Regions from separate parts of the Cytobacillus mangrovibacter genome, predicted to be linked through region 2. Evidence: riboswitches for the same ligand, from Rfam matches in the RefSeq annotation. Region 2 holds a riboswitch; each other region holds the start of a gene.
What was found. A riboswitch is a leader RNA that binds a small molecule or an ion and turns the genes downstream of it on or off. The one in region 2 is predicted to bind S-adenosylmethionine.

Region 1: linked by a shared signal. The riboswitch ahead of ACFYKT_RS00265 (methionine biosynthesis PLP-dependent protein) and the one ahead of ACFYKT_RS15640 (Na+/H+ antiporter NhaC family protein) in region 2 are both predicted to bind S-adenosylmethionine.
Region 3: linked by a shared signal. The riboswitch ahead of metK (methionine adenosyltransferase) and the one ahead of ACFYKT_RS15640 (Na+/H+ antiporter NhaC family protein) in region 2 are both predicted to bind S-adenosylmethionine.

What each region holds. Positions count from the first base shown of each region.
Region 1 is NZ_JBIACJ010000001.1:44,704-48,993, forward strand. Features, by position in the region: gene metC (cystathionine beta-lyase) at 1-1,175, opposite strand, end outside; gene ACFYKT_RS00265 (methionine biosynthesis PLP-dependent protein) at 1,163-2,284, opposite strand; SAM riboswitch class I at 2,365-2,476, opposite strand; gene ACFYKT_RS00270 (2-oxoglutarate dehydrogenase E1 component) at 3,068-4,290, shown strand, end outside.
Region 2 is NZ_JBIACJ010000008.1:152,493-156,782, reverse strand. Features, by position in the region: gene ACFYKT_RS15650 (PAS domain S-box protein) at 1-831, shown strand, start outside; gene ACFYKT_RS15645 (PaaI family thioesterase) at 920-1,405, opposite strand; gene ACFYKT_RS15640 (Na+/H+ antiporter NhaC family protein) at 1,445-2,737, opposite strand; SAM riboswitch class I at 2,859-2,971, opposite strand; gene ACFYKT_RS15635 (DUF4230 domain-containing protein) at 3,162-3,896, shown strand; gene ACFYKT_RS15630 (FAD-binding dehydrogenase) at 3,990-4,290, opposite strand, start outside.
Region 3 is NZ_JBIACJ010000011.1:38,200-42,489, forward strand. Features, by position in the region: gene ACFYKT_RS17800 (alpha/beta hydrolase family protein) at 1-160, shown strand, start outside; gene pckA (phosphoenolpyruvate carboxykinase (ATP)) at 237-1,823, opposite strand; SAM riboswitch class I at 2,194-2,309, shown strand; gene metK (methionine adenosyltransferase) at 2,558-3,757, shown strand; gene ACFYKT_RS17815 (gamma carbonic anhydrase) at 3,864-4,290, opposite strand, start outside.

The DNA of each region.
Region 1 (4,290 bases), on a different contig from region 2:
TAGACATTTACTTTGAAACTGGCAGCTGATAGCGCAGTGTTAAAATCCTTTAATAAATCTTCAGATGCCTCCAAACCAACAGAAAGACGAAGAAGACTGTTGCTAATTCCTCGTTTTTCACGTTCATGAATCGGCATCGCTGCATGGGACATTTTTACAGGATAAGAAAGAATGGACTCCACAGCACCAAGACTAACGGCAAACACAGGGATTTTTACTTTTGAAACAAATTCTCTTAATATCCTTTCATTCTCAAGCTCAAAAGAAAGGACAGCTCCTGCACCTTTTGCTTGCCTGCTTTGTAAAATATAATGTGGATGGTCTTCGAGTCCCGGATAGTATACCTTTTTGATTGCCGGATTCTTCTTTAAAGCTTCTGCAATTTGATTGGCTGATCGGATTGATTGTGAAAGTCTAACGTGCAGCGTTTTGATTCCCCGAAGAACAAGCCATGCATCCTGCACCCCAAGTACGGCTCCAAATGAATTTTGCAAAAATCCAATTTTATCTGCGAGTACCGGATCCTTCACCACAGTAATACCAGCAATAACATCACTATGACCGGATAGAAACTTCGTTGCACTATGCAGGACAACATCTGCTCCTAAAGTTAACGGCTTTTGTAATGCTGGCGTTAGGAATGTGTTATCAACGAAAGTTAAAGCCCCATGAGACTTGGCAATCGAGCTGATTGCTTCAATATCCGTTACTTTCAAAAGCGGATTGGATGGTGTCTCAACGTAAAAGACCTTTGTATTCGGACGAATGGCTTGCTTAACATCATCCAAATCAGTCATATCAACAAAGGTATGTTCAATGCCGTATCTTGAGAGCACTTCAGTAACGAAACGAAAGGTTCCCCCGTACACATCCTCTGTGATCACTACATGATCTCCTTTTGATAATAGCAGGAAAGCAGTTGATATGGCTGCCATGCCTGACGAAAACGCAAATCCTCTTGTTCCTTCCTCCATTTCAGCAATAATGGTTTCCAATGCTTCTCTTGTTGGATTTAAGCTTCGGCTATAATCATATTTCCCAAATGAATCGACACTGTATTGATGAAAGGTAGACGCATGTTGTATTGGAACACTTACTGCACCTGTTGCCTGATCTATTTTTTGACTATTATGGAGAAGCTTCGTCTGAAAACTCCATGATTCTATTTCACACATTGCAATCCCTCCATCTGAGCTTTAGTGAACGCATTCTCTAAATCATTTATTAAATCATCTACATTCTCTATTCCTACTGAGAAGCGCAATAAGCGGTTGCAGACACCTGTTTCCATTCGGATATGTTCAGAAATATCTGCATGTGTCTGGGTTGCAGGATATGTGATAAAACTTTCAACTCCGCCGAGGCTCTCGGCAAAAGTAATGAGGCTAAGATTTTGAAGGAACGGATTCACCCACCTTTCAGCTTTAATCCGGAATGAAATCATTCCGCCACGGCCTGGATAAAGGACATCGGTAACAGCTTCATGCTCAAATAAATATTGGAAAATTTCCTTTGCATTTCTCTCATGGCGTTCCATTCTTAAAGAGAGTGTTTTCATCCCTCGAATGAGAAGCCAAGAGTCGAACGGACTTAATACCGCACCTGAAGCATTATGATTAGTAGCTAATGATTCACAGATTTCCTTGCCCTTCGCAACAATTAGTCCTGCCAAAACATCATTATGGCCGCCTAAATATTTCGTTGCGCTATGGATAACAATATCTGCTCCAAGCTTTAACGGCTGCTGTAAAAGGGGAGTGAAAAAGGTATTATCAACAATGAGCAATAGTTGATGGCTTTTCGCAATAGAAGCAACCTCTTCAATATTAGTTTGCTCCATTAATGGGTTTGTTGGTGTCTCAATAAATATGGCTTTTGTCCGAGAAGTAATTTCCTTCTTTAGAACTTCAGCTGAAAGTGTTTGAACATATTTGCAGCTCAATCCCCATTTCTTACAGCCTTGTTCAAAAAGTCGATAGGTGCCGCCGTATAAATCCTTTGAAATGATAAATTCATCACCAGACTGAAAGTGAGAAAGGACGGTGAGAATGGCAGCCATCCCCGAACTGCATGCAAATCCTTGGTCACCATCTTCAAGCGCCGCAATTGCATTTTCAAGTATTTGCCTAGTTGGATTCCCAGTACGGATATAATCATATCCAGTTGACTGACCAATTCCTTCATGCCGATATGCAGTAGAAAAATAAACGGGTGGATTGACTGCTCCCGTTACTGATTCACTTCGATTGCCAATTTGGGCAAGGATCGTATCAAGCTTATGCATTATTTGCACTCCTTTTTAGTTTAAAAATAAAAAAAAGCCTTCTTTAAGAAGAAGACTTTTCATAAGCAAACTAGCCGTTCTTCTTATCTTTCAAGTTATTAAAACTTGTAGGAATTAGCACCTTATTAATCTCTTAGATTAATGGTTGCTGAGGTGTCTTCGGGCCTTACCCTCGACCTCTCTTGATAAGAAATCATTATTTAATTATTTCAAACTTTACAATATTCAAACCAATAAAGTCAACAATTATTTAATATAAGGCTCTTTTCTTAAGGCGGTTTTCTAAAAGATTGTTTTTTTTTTTTTTTTTTTTTGGAGAAAATTTCCATTTGCCAAAAATACTTGTTGATTGGAGCGGAAGGTGCGAGACTCCTGCGGGAGGAGTGGGACAGGTGAGACCCCACAGGAGCTATGCTCCGAGGAGGCTCAGCGCCCACCCCGCGGAAAGCGAGCATCCTGGAGCGGAAATCAACCTCTACCCACAAAAGATTAATATGCCATAATGTTTGCGAAAACAGCCAATAAATATAAATCCCTATAAATAAAGGGGAATAACACTTTTTTAATATAAGTTTTTTACGGATCATCTATCTGAAAACTTTTTTCACTATATTCGTATTAAAAACCTTTGAATAACAGTGTTTTACATGGTAGAATGGCTTTGAAAACGATTTATCCTCTGAAAAATATTATTATTCTAATAATTATCAACTATACTGATAGATGAGGATGAAAAGTTGAATAAAGATTTCACAACAAAATCAATTATGGAGGTCATTTTCCATGAAAAAGCCATTGAATGGCGAAAAGCCTTTTGCGGAAGGTTTTCATGGCCCGAACCTTGGCTATGTCATTGAATTATACGAAGCTTATTTAGAAAATCCCGAATCTGTTGATCCAGAAATGAGAGCCTATTTTGAATCTGCTGGTTCTCCCATTGTGGAAGAAGTAGAAAATAGAACGGAGATTGGTGGAGTTACACCCTCTTCGGGTCCATTAGAAAAAACATTAGCTGCCATTCGATTGGCAGACAACATCCGAACCTACGGACATATGGCTGCAGATATTTATCCATTAAATGATCATGAACCTGAAAAGAAACTATTTGAACTCTCGAATTACGGGTTAGTTGAAGAAGACTTATATGCCGTACCTGCAGGTGTCATTTGTACGGATGCGCCGATACCACTAAGAAACGGCCATGAAGCTATAAACTATTTAAAAAGCATGTACATGGATACGATTGCATTCGAATTTCATCATGTATATGATGCAAATGAAAAAAATTGGCTGCGTCGAAAAGTCGAATCAGGCAGCTTTAAAATTTCTCTTCAAAAGGAAGAAAAAACAAAACTTCTTAAAAGACTCACTGAAGTGGAGGAATTTGAGAAATTCCTTCATCGAACATTTGTTGGACAGAAGCGTTTTTCAATCGAAGGTCTCGATTCAATGGTTCCGCTGCTTGACGAAATTGTTGCAGAATCGGTTTCAAATGGTGCCAGAACAATTAATATTGGCATGGCCCATCGTGGACGTCTAAATGTTCTTGCCCATGTACTTGGGAAGCCTTACGAAATGATTTTTGCTGAATTCCAGCATGCGCCAAATAAAGAACTCGTTCCTTCAGAGGGTTCGATCGGAATCAGCTATGGATGGACAGGAGATGTTAAATACCATCTTGGACTTGATAAGCAGATTAAAGATGAGAATACGACGGTCACACGTCTAACATTAGCAAATAATCCAAGTCATCTGGAATTTGTCGGATCAGTTGTCGAAGGCTTTACACGTGCGGCTCAGGATGATCGATCATCAAAAGGGTATCCGAAAGAAAACCTTCGCTCAGCTTTGTCTATTATTATTCATGGGGATGCCGCATTCCCTGGACAGGGTATTGTCGCAGAAACATTAAACTTAGGACAGCTAAAAGGGTATAATACTGGGGGTTCCCTCCATATTATTGCCAATAATACAATTGGCTTTACAACTGAATCTCGTGATTCACG
Region 2 (4,290 bases):
CAGCGCGAGATGAATAAGGAATCCGTTGGGCCGATTGAAAAAAGATTTATTCGTATGGACGGAGAAGTTATTGATGTAGAGCTGAAAACAATCCCTACTATTTATCAGGATCGTCCCGCCATTCATATGATTATCAGAGATATAAGCGAACAAAAGCAGACAAAAAACCTCATTATTAATTCGGAAAAGCTGACAATTGCTGGGCAATTGGCTGCAGGCATTGCACATGAAGTAAGAAACCCGCTTACTGCAATCAAGGGGTTCTTTCAGATGATGGAGAATGATTTAAAAGAGAATAAGATGTATTTTGATGTTATCTCTTCAGAAATCAATCGGATTGAAACCATTCTGAATGAATTATTGGTGCTCGCTAGACCTCAAGAAGTTAAATTTGAGAAAAAGAATATTGAGGTAATTATCAATCATGTGATCACTCTACTCAAAACACAGTCTAATTTAAATAGCATCGAAATAATAATGAGCATTGAACCTAATTTACCGCTTATCAATTGTAATGAAAACCAATTAAAACAAGTGTTTATCAACTTCTTGAAAAATGCAATTGAAGCGATGACTCAAGGCGGCAGCATTATGATTGACATTCGCAAACAATATGCAGATAGACTTGTTATTCGAATCATCGATCAAGGTTCAGGCATTCCCATACATTTATTAAACAAAATTGGTGAACCCTTTTTCACAACCAAAGAGCAAGGGACAGGCTTGGGCATCATGATTTGCAAAAATATTATTGATGAGCATCAGGGGGAAATTAATATTGACAGCTCATCGAACGGAACAAAGGTAGAGATCTGCTTACCTTTTTCTTGAGTACCTTTTCCTAGTTGAAATAAATCCCCATTTATATAGAAAAAGCACAGCATGGTTGCTGCGCTTTTTTTTGCATATTTTATAATTATTAATCCTTTTTTGCAAATGTACTTGGCATCACAACAGCAACAACTTCTCCACGGGCACAAACGGCATCCTCAGCAAATACTTCCACATCTATTTTCCACTTCTTCGGATGAATTTCTGTGATTGCTCCAACCGCTTTTAATGCTACACCTTCTGGAGTTGGTTTGACAAAGTCTACCTTTAACGATGCTGTTACAAATCGAGGTGGCTCTGCACCATCCCCTACTTCATGGCCATTTTTGCGATGAAGTGCTAATGCCGCTGACCCAGTTCCGTGGCAATCGATTAACGACGCAATCAGTCCGCCATAGACGAAGCCTGGAATTGCTTTATGCTCCTCATTTGGTGTATAAATGGTCAATGTTTGTTCCCCGTGCCAGCCTGTCCGAAAATGATGACCCTCTTCATTCAGACGTCCACACCCATAGCACCAGGCAAAGTCATCTGGGTAAATATCCTGAACTGCATGTACTACTTTTTCCTCCATTATACTACCCCCTTTTTTGAATAGTATAACATATCAAACTCATTTTACTTTTTTAAATTTTGGATAACCTATTAGAATAGCAATCACTCCACAAATCCCAATTAAGAAAGGATAATAGGAAAATGGAAGAATACTCATAGGAGAAATACTAGCAACCCCTGCAGCTACTAATATTTGCGCTCCATAAGGAATCAGCCCTTGCACACAACAGGAAAAGATATCTAATAAACTAGCTGATTTACGAGGGTCAATCCCATATTGATCAGCAATATTTTTCGCTAATGGCCCCGCAATCAAAATCGAAATCGTGTTATTAGCCGTTGATAAATCAGTTAATCCAACAAGCCCGGCAATGCCAAACTCTGCGCCTTTTTTCGACTTAATGTTTCTCGTAACAATGTGGAGCAAGAAATCAATTCCGCCATTATGTCTAATAAGTTCTACCATGCCTGCAATCAGAATAGCTAAGAATGAAATTTCATACATACCTGCCATTCCCTCTCCTATCGTTTGAACCAAAGTCATGAATTGGTAGCTTCCATCCATTAAGCCTACGATCCCAGCCAGTCCAATCCCTAAAGCAAGAACAAGAAAGACATTGATGCCAATTAACGCAAAGATGATCACTAAAACATATGGAAGAATCTTCACCCATTGATAGGATTGCTGCATCACTTCAGCATTCTCTCCCATTGTTATTGCCCCTAGAATTACACATGTCACAATAGCAGCAGGCAAAACAATCCAGAAATTCACTTTGAATTTGTCCCTCATTTGCGTATTCTGTGAACGAACGGCAGTAATGGTCGTATCTGATATAAAGGAAAGATTATCACCAAACATTGACCCGCCAATTACAACTGCCATTGCAAGTGCCATTGAAATATCCGTTTGCTCACTAATCCCGACTCCAATCGGGGCTAGTGCAACAATGGTCCCCACTGATGTCCCCATCGATAAAGAAATAAAGCAGCCAATAATAAACAATCCGACCATGAGGAAATTCTGAGGGATAATGGACATGGCGAAATTCACTGTAGAATCAACAGCCCCCATCCCTTTTGCCACCTCTGAAAACGCACCAGCCAAAAGGAAAATCAAAACCATTAACATGACATTCGAGTTTCCAGCACCCTTACAAAAAAGATCTACTTTAGAGTTAAGCGTTTCCTTACGATTCATCGCTAAAGCAACCACACATGAAATGGTAATCGCAACAATGACTGGAAACTTATAAAAGTCACCTGTTACAACACCTGTACCGATAAATAGAATTAAAAATACAACGAATGGCAGCAATGCCATTGGATTCCCTTTTTTACCTACTTCCATAAAATACACCCCCGAAAAATAATCGATCAAAGAGGCCATTTAGCCTTGTTCTGAACACAACAAAAAGACCCCTTCTTATAAAAACAAGAAGAGGCCTTATAAACGAATCTATAAAACACTCTTCTTATCTTTCAAGCATCTTATGCTTGCTGGATTTGGCACAGCAACTCATTCCTCCTGAGTTCCGCTGCCGAGATATCATTGGGCCAGTCCCTCCATCTCTCTTGATAAGAAGATATTCAATTACTAGCATTTGAATAAATAACAGATTATAGATTACAGTAAATCTCCTGTTCATGCAATAGTAATTTTTGGGCGAGGAAGTAGATGAACTAGGGCTTCCACTTATTTCATAAACCACACAATTTGTATGAAATGAATTATAATAGAAGAATAGATTGACCTTATGACAGGAGGATTCATAATGGCCAAGAATAAAAACCAAATCAATAAAGCCAAAGAAGAGATTCTTGCTGGAAGTAGAGAATCAGCAGCAGCAATAGCTATGGAAACTAGGAGAAGACCACAAATCTCACTCCCCTTTTTAGGGAAGTTCTTTACATTGAAAGTTTTGTTCATTGTAATGATCATATTTTTAATAGGGAGTTTGGGTGCCTTTACTTATATAAAACTATTTACTGGAAGCACATACAAAAGTGAAACAGTGAATATTGTTGAAGGGGTTCAAGAATTAGCCACATTAGCTACCGCTCAAGCAGTTGTTACGACAATTATAAAAGAAGAAGATAATAAGCTCTTTAATAAAGAAATTAGTGTTAATTTACCTGGTACGAAAAGAACAGTATTATTAATTGTCCCAGCAACCGTACTAGCTGGGGTTGATCTACAATCTATTACAAATGAAAGTATCATCGTTGATGAGGAAAACAAGGAAATTTCCTTAACCATTCCTCATGCAACATTCATCCAAGATCCTGCTATTCAAATGGATAAAGTGCAAACATACTCAGAGGGCGGCCTATTTAGAGGTGAAGTAAAATGGGACGAGGGTTTTGATCTTGCTGCTAAAGCACAAAATGGAATTATGGAGGAAGCTGCTGATTTAGACCTATTAACTAAAGCTGAAGATCATGCCGTCAATGTCTTAAATAATTTCTTTAGCCAGCTTGGCTATCAAGCTCATATCGACTTTAAATAAAGCATCGAGTATTTCATGCGATAATTGACTTTTCATCCAAAAAGCAACGAATCTATTTCTCTAGTGATTCGTTGCTTTTTCCTTTGCTTCCTATTATTCCTCAGCTAGAGCACGGCCTACTGCTCGGCCAGAGAAAAGACAACCGCCAAGAAAGGTCCCTTCTAATGCCCGATAGCCATGTAGTCCACCGCCTCCAAAGCCAGAAACCTCGCCAGCTGCATAGAGCCCTTGGATCACCTTGCTAGAAGAATCTAATACCCGTCCCGATAAATCCGTTTGTAATCCACCCAAGGTTTTGCGGCTGACAATATTCAATCGAACTGCAATAAGAGGGCCATTTTTCTTATCAAGAATTTTATGCGGGGCAGCTACTCGAATGAGTTTATCGCCTATA
Region 3 (4,290 bases), on a different contig from region 2:
AAATGTTTCAGTTGAGCATGCCTATCGGCTTGAAAAGAGATTAAATACACTAAATCGAAAGATAGAAAGCTGGTACTTCCAAGATTACACTCATTATTTTCCGCCTGTGGTTAACAGGAAGATTGTACAAGATTTAACGAAATGGATGAAAAGACAATAAAAAGGAATGGCCATTATGGACCATTCCTTTAATCGGGGATGAAGCTTAATTTTAAACAACGATATTATGAGTTATATTAAGCGGTGGGGCCGCCTTTTTCTTCTATTTCGGCTGGGACGTTCGCAAATTTCTTGAAGTTTGCACGGAATTTAGCAGCTAATTCCTTTGCTTTTTCTTCATAAGCTTCTTGATTTTCCCAAGTTTTGTTTGGCTGAAGTACTTCATCAGGTACTCCAGGTACATGTAAAGGAATTTCAAGACCGAAAATTTCATCTTTAATTGTCTCTACATTGTTTAATTCACCTTCAAGTGCAGATTGAACCATTGCACGAGTGTATGGAAGCTTCATACGGTTTCCTACACCATATTCGCCGCCAGTCCATCCAGTATTTACTAGATATACTTTCGCGTTATGCTCATCAATTTTCTTTCCAAGCATTTCTGCATATTCTGTTGCAGCACGAGGTAAGAATGGTGAACCGAAGCATGTTGAGAATGTTGCTTCTGGTGAAGTCACACCGCGCTCAGTTCCTGCAAGCTTAGATGTATAGCCGCTTAAGAAATGGTACATGGCTTGTTCTTTTGTTAATTTAGAGATTGGAGGCAGAACGCCAAAAGCGTCAGCTGTTAAGAAAACTATTGTATTCGGGTGCCCAGCAATACTCGGATCAACAATATTATCTATTGCTTGTAGAGGGTAAGCTGCACGTGTGTTTTCAGTTAATGTATTATCATCATAGTCAGCAATACGGCTATCTTTATTGATCACAACATTTTCTAGTACAGCACCAAAACGAATAGCATCGAAAATTTGTGGCTCTTTTTCGCGTGTTAAGTTAATACATTTCGCATAGCAGCCGCCTTCGATATTAAATACGCCGTTTGGAGACCAGCCATGCTCATCATCACCAATTAAACGACGATTTGGATCAGCTGATAAGGTTGTTTTGCCTGTTCCAGAAAGACCGAAGAATAAAGCAACATCACCTTCTAAGCCGACGTTTGCTGAACAATGCATCGGTAGAATGCCGTTTTCAGGCAGTAAATAATTCATAATGGAGAAAATTGATTTCTTAATTTCTCCAGCATATTCAGTACCGCCGATTAAAACCGTACGCTTCTCAAATGAAATAATAATAAATGTTTCAGTAAGAGTCCCGTCCACAGCAGGATTTGCTTTAAAGTTCGGTGCAGAAATAACAGTAAACTCTGCATGATGATCTAATAAGTCTTCATCTGTAGGTCGGATGAAAAGCTGGTGAGCAAACAAGTTATGCCAAGCATACTCATTAATAACTTGAATAGGCAATCGGTGTTTTTTATCAGCACCTGCAAAACCTTTAAATACAAATACTTCATCTTTTTCTTGTAGATAGTTTAATACTTTATCATATAAATTAGAGAAGACTTCCTCAGAAATTGGCTGATTCACATTACCCCAGTCAACTGTATGAATAGTAGACGCTTCTTTCACAATGTACTTATCCTTAGGAGAACGACCTGTATATTTACCAGTAGTAGCAGCAACAGCACCGGTTGATGTAAGGGATCCTTCGTTTCGATTTAAAACCTTTTCAACAAGTTGAGGAACTGATAACTGAATTTGAATATTATTGCCGTTAAGTAACTCGGTTAATTTATTTGGGATACTAACAGAATTCATCTGATGAATACCTTCCTTTATCCAGTATTATTTTTTTGAAAGTGATTACATCTCTTGATTAGTATAACACATTGAGATAATTAGTCTATACTATTGAAGGAATTAATCTTTAAAAATTGCAATTGTCACAATTGGGACAAGCCGCTTTCGCAGATTAAATATTTCCTTCTTATTATATATTCTCAATCGATTTGTTAAACTGATTAGTTGAACAAGGATGATTTATTTGATAACTCTTGAATTGTACGATGGAATGTGTAAGTAATGCAAGAAAACTTAGTATAAGTTAGAAAAGAAATCAATAATTTTATTCATATATTTATTGACGTTAATCATTCTATACGTTATGATTTTACCTTGAACGGATACTCTCTTATCCCGAGCTGGCGGAGGGACAGGCCCAATGAAGCCCAGCAACCTGTTAAAGTTTTTTTTGACAAAGGTGCTAACCTGACGCAAGGACGAAGGTGCCTTGAACGATAAGAGTGAAAGGCGCGAATCGATTTGCTTTCAACCTTTTCACATATGGAAGGGTTTTTTTTGTGCAAATTGGGTGGACGGCTTTTGGAATGCATTTTTAATGTGAGTTTTTCTAGTGCTGTATTTAAATGGTTTAGGGCATGATAATAAAAACTCCATGTTTATTTCATACTACTTAGGGAATGAGTTCCGTATCAATTAGATTGCTTTGGATGAAGTAATCTTGCCCATTATATATATAAGGAGGAATTCAGATGTCAAAAAAAGCTCGTTTGTTTACTTCTGAATCAGTTACTGAAGGACATCCGGATAAAATTTGTGATCAAATTTCTGATGCAATTTTGGATGCTATTTTAGAAAAAGATGCGAATGCTCGTGTTGCGGCGGAAACGTCAGTAACAACAGGTCTCGTTTTAGTTGCTGGTGAAATTACTACTTCTACATATGTAGATATTCCAAAGATTGTACGTGAAACGGTGAAAGAGATTGGCTACACGCGTGCTAAATACGGTTTCGATGCGGAAACTTGTGCAGTATTAACATCTATAGATGAGCAATCTGCTGATATTGCAATGGGTGTTGACCAAGCGCTTGAAGCACGTGAGGGAAAAATGAGTGATGAAGAAATCGAAGCGATCGGTGCGGGAGACCAAGGTTTAATGTTTGGTTATGCTTGTAACGAAACAAAAGAGCTTATGCCATTACCGATTTCATTAGCACATAAATTATCTCGCCGTTTGGCTGAAGTACGTAAAGAAGATATCCTTCCTTACCTGCGTCCAGATGGAAAAACACAAGTAACAGTTGAGTATGATGAAAATGATAAGCCGGTTCGTATCGACACGATCGTTATTTCTACTCAACATCACCCAGAAATTAGCCTTGAGCAAATTCAGCGCAATCTGAAGGAACATGTTATTAATCCTGTTGTTCCGAAAGAGTTGATTGATGAAAATACAAAGTATTTCATTAACCCAACAGGTCGTTTCGTTATTGGTGGACCTCAAGGGGATGCTGGTCTAACTGGCCGTAAGATTATTGTTGATACGTACGGTGGATATGCTCGCCATGGCGGTGGTGCATTCTCTGGTAAGGATCCTACAAAAGTAGACCGTTCTGCTGCTTATGCTGCACGTTATGTGGCTAAGAATATTGTTGCAGCCGAGTTAGCTGAGAAAGTAGAAGTACAGCTTGCTTATGCAATCGGTGTGGCACAGCCTGTTTCAATTTCTGTTGATACATTCGGTACTGGAAAAGTAAGTGAAGACGTATTGGTTGAACTTGTTCGCAAGCATTTTGACCTTCGTCCAGCTGGAATTATCAATATGCTTAACCTTCGCCGCCCAATTTACAAGCAAACAGCTGCTTACGGACATTTTGGACGTACAGATGTGGATCTTCCTTGGGAACGTACAGATAAAGCAGAAGTATTACGTGCAGAGGCACTGAACTAATAGTACAGCGTAAAAAAGGAGTTGCATGTTTATCATGCAGCTCCTTTCTTTGGTTAAAAGGGAATAATTATGTTTATCTTGGGAAATTTAATACAATATCTTCCTTTTACTTTTGAACTGATTTATAATATTGTCCTTTTTCTGCATACTCTCTGCTAATTCGTTCCATCTCTTCAATGTCTTCTGGGGTTAGTGCACGGACTACTTTTGCAGGTCTGCCAAATGCAAGTGTAAACGGAGGGATTTTTTTCCCCCGGGGAATAAGGCTGCCTGCACCGATAAATGCTCCTTCTCCAATTTCTGCTTCATCAAGAATAATCGAGCCCATGCCAATAAGCGCTTTTTTACGAATAATGCAGCTATGTAGAATGACCTGGTGGCCAATCGTGACTTCGTCTTCAAGAATTAATGGATTATTGGGGCTTTGATGAAGAACAGAATTATCCTGGATATTGACCTTTTTTCCGATAATAGTTGGTGCAATATCCCCTCTTATTACAGTATTAAACCACACACTGGATTCTTCCCCAATT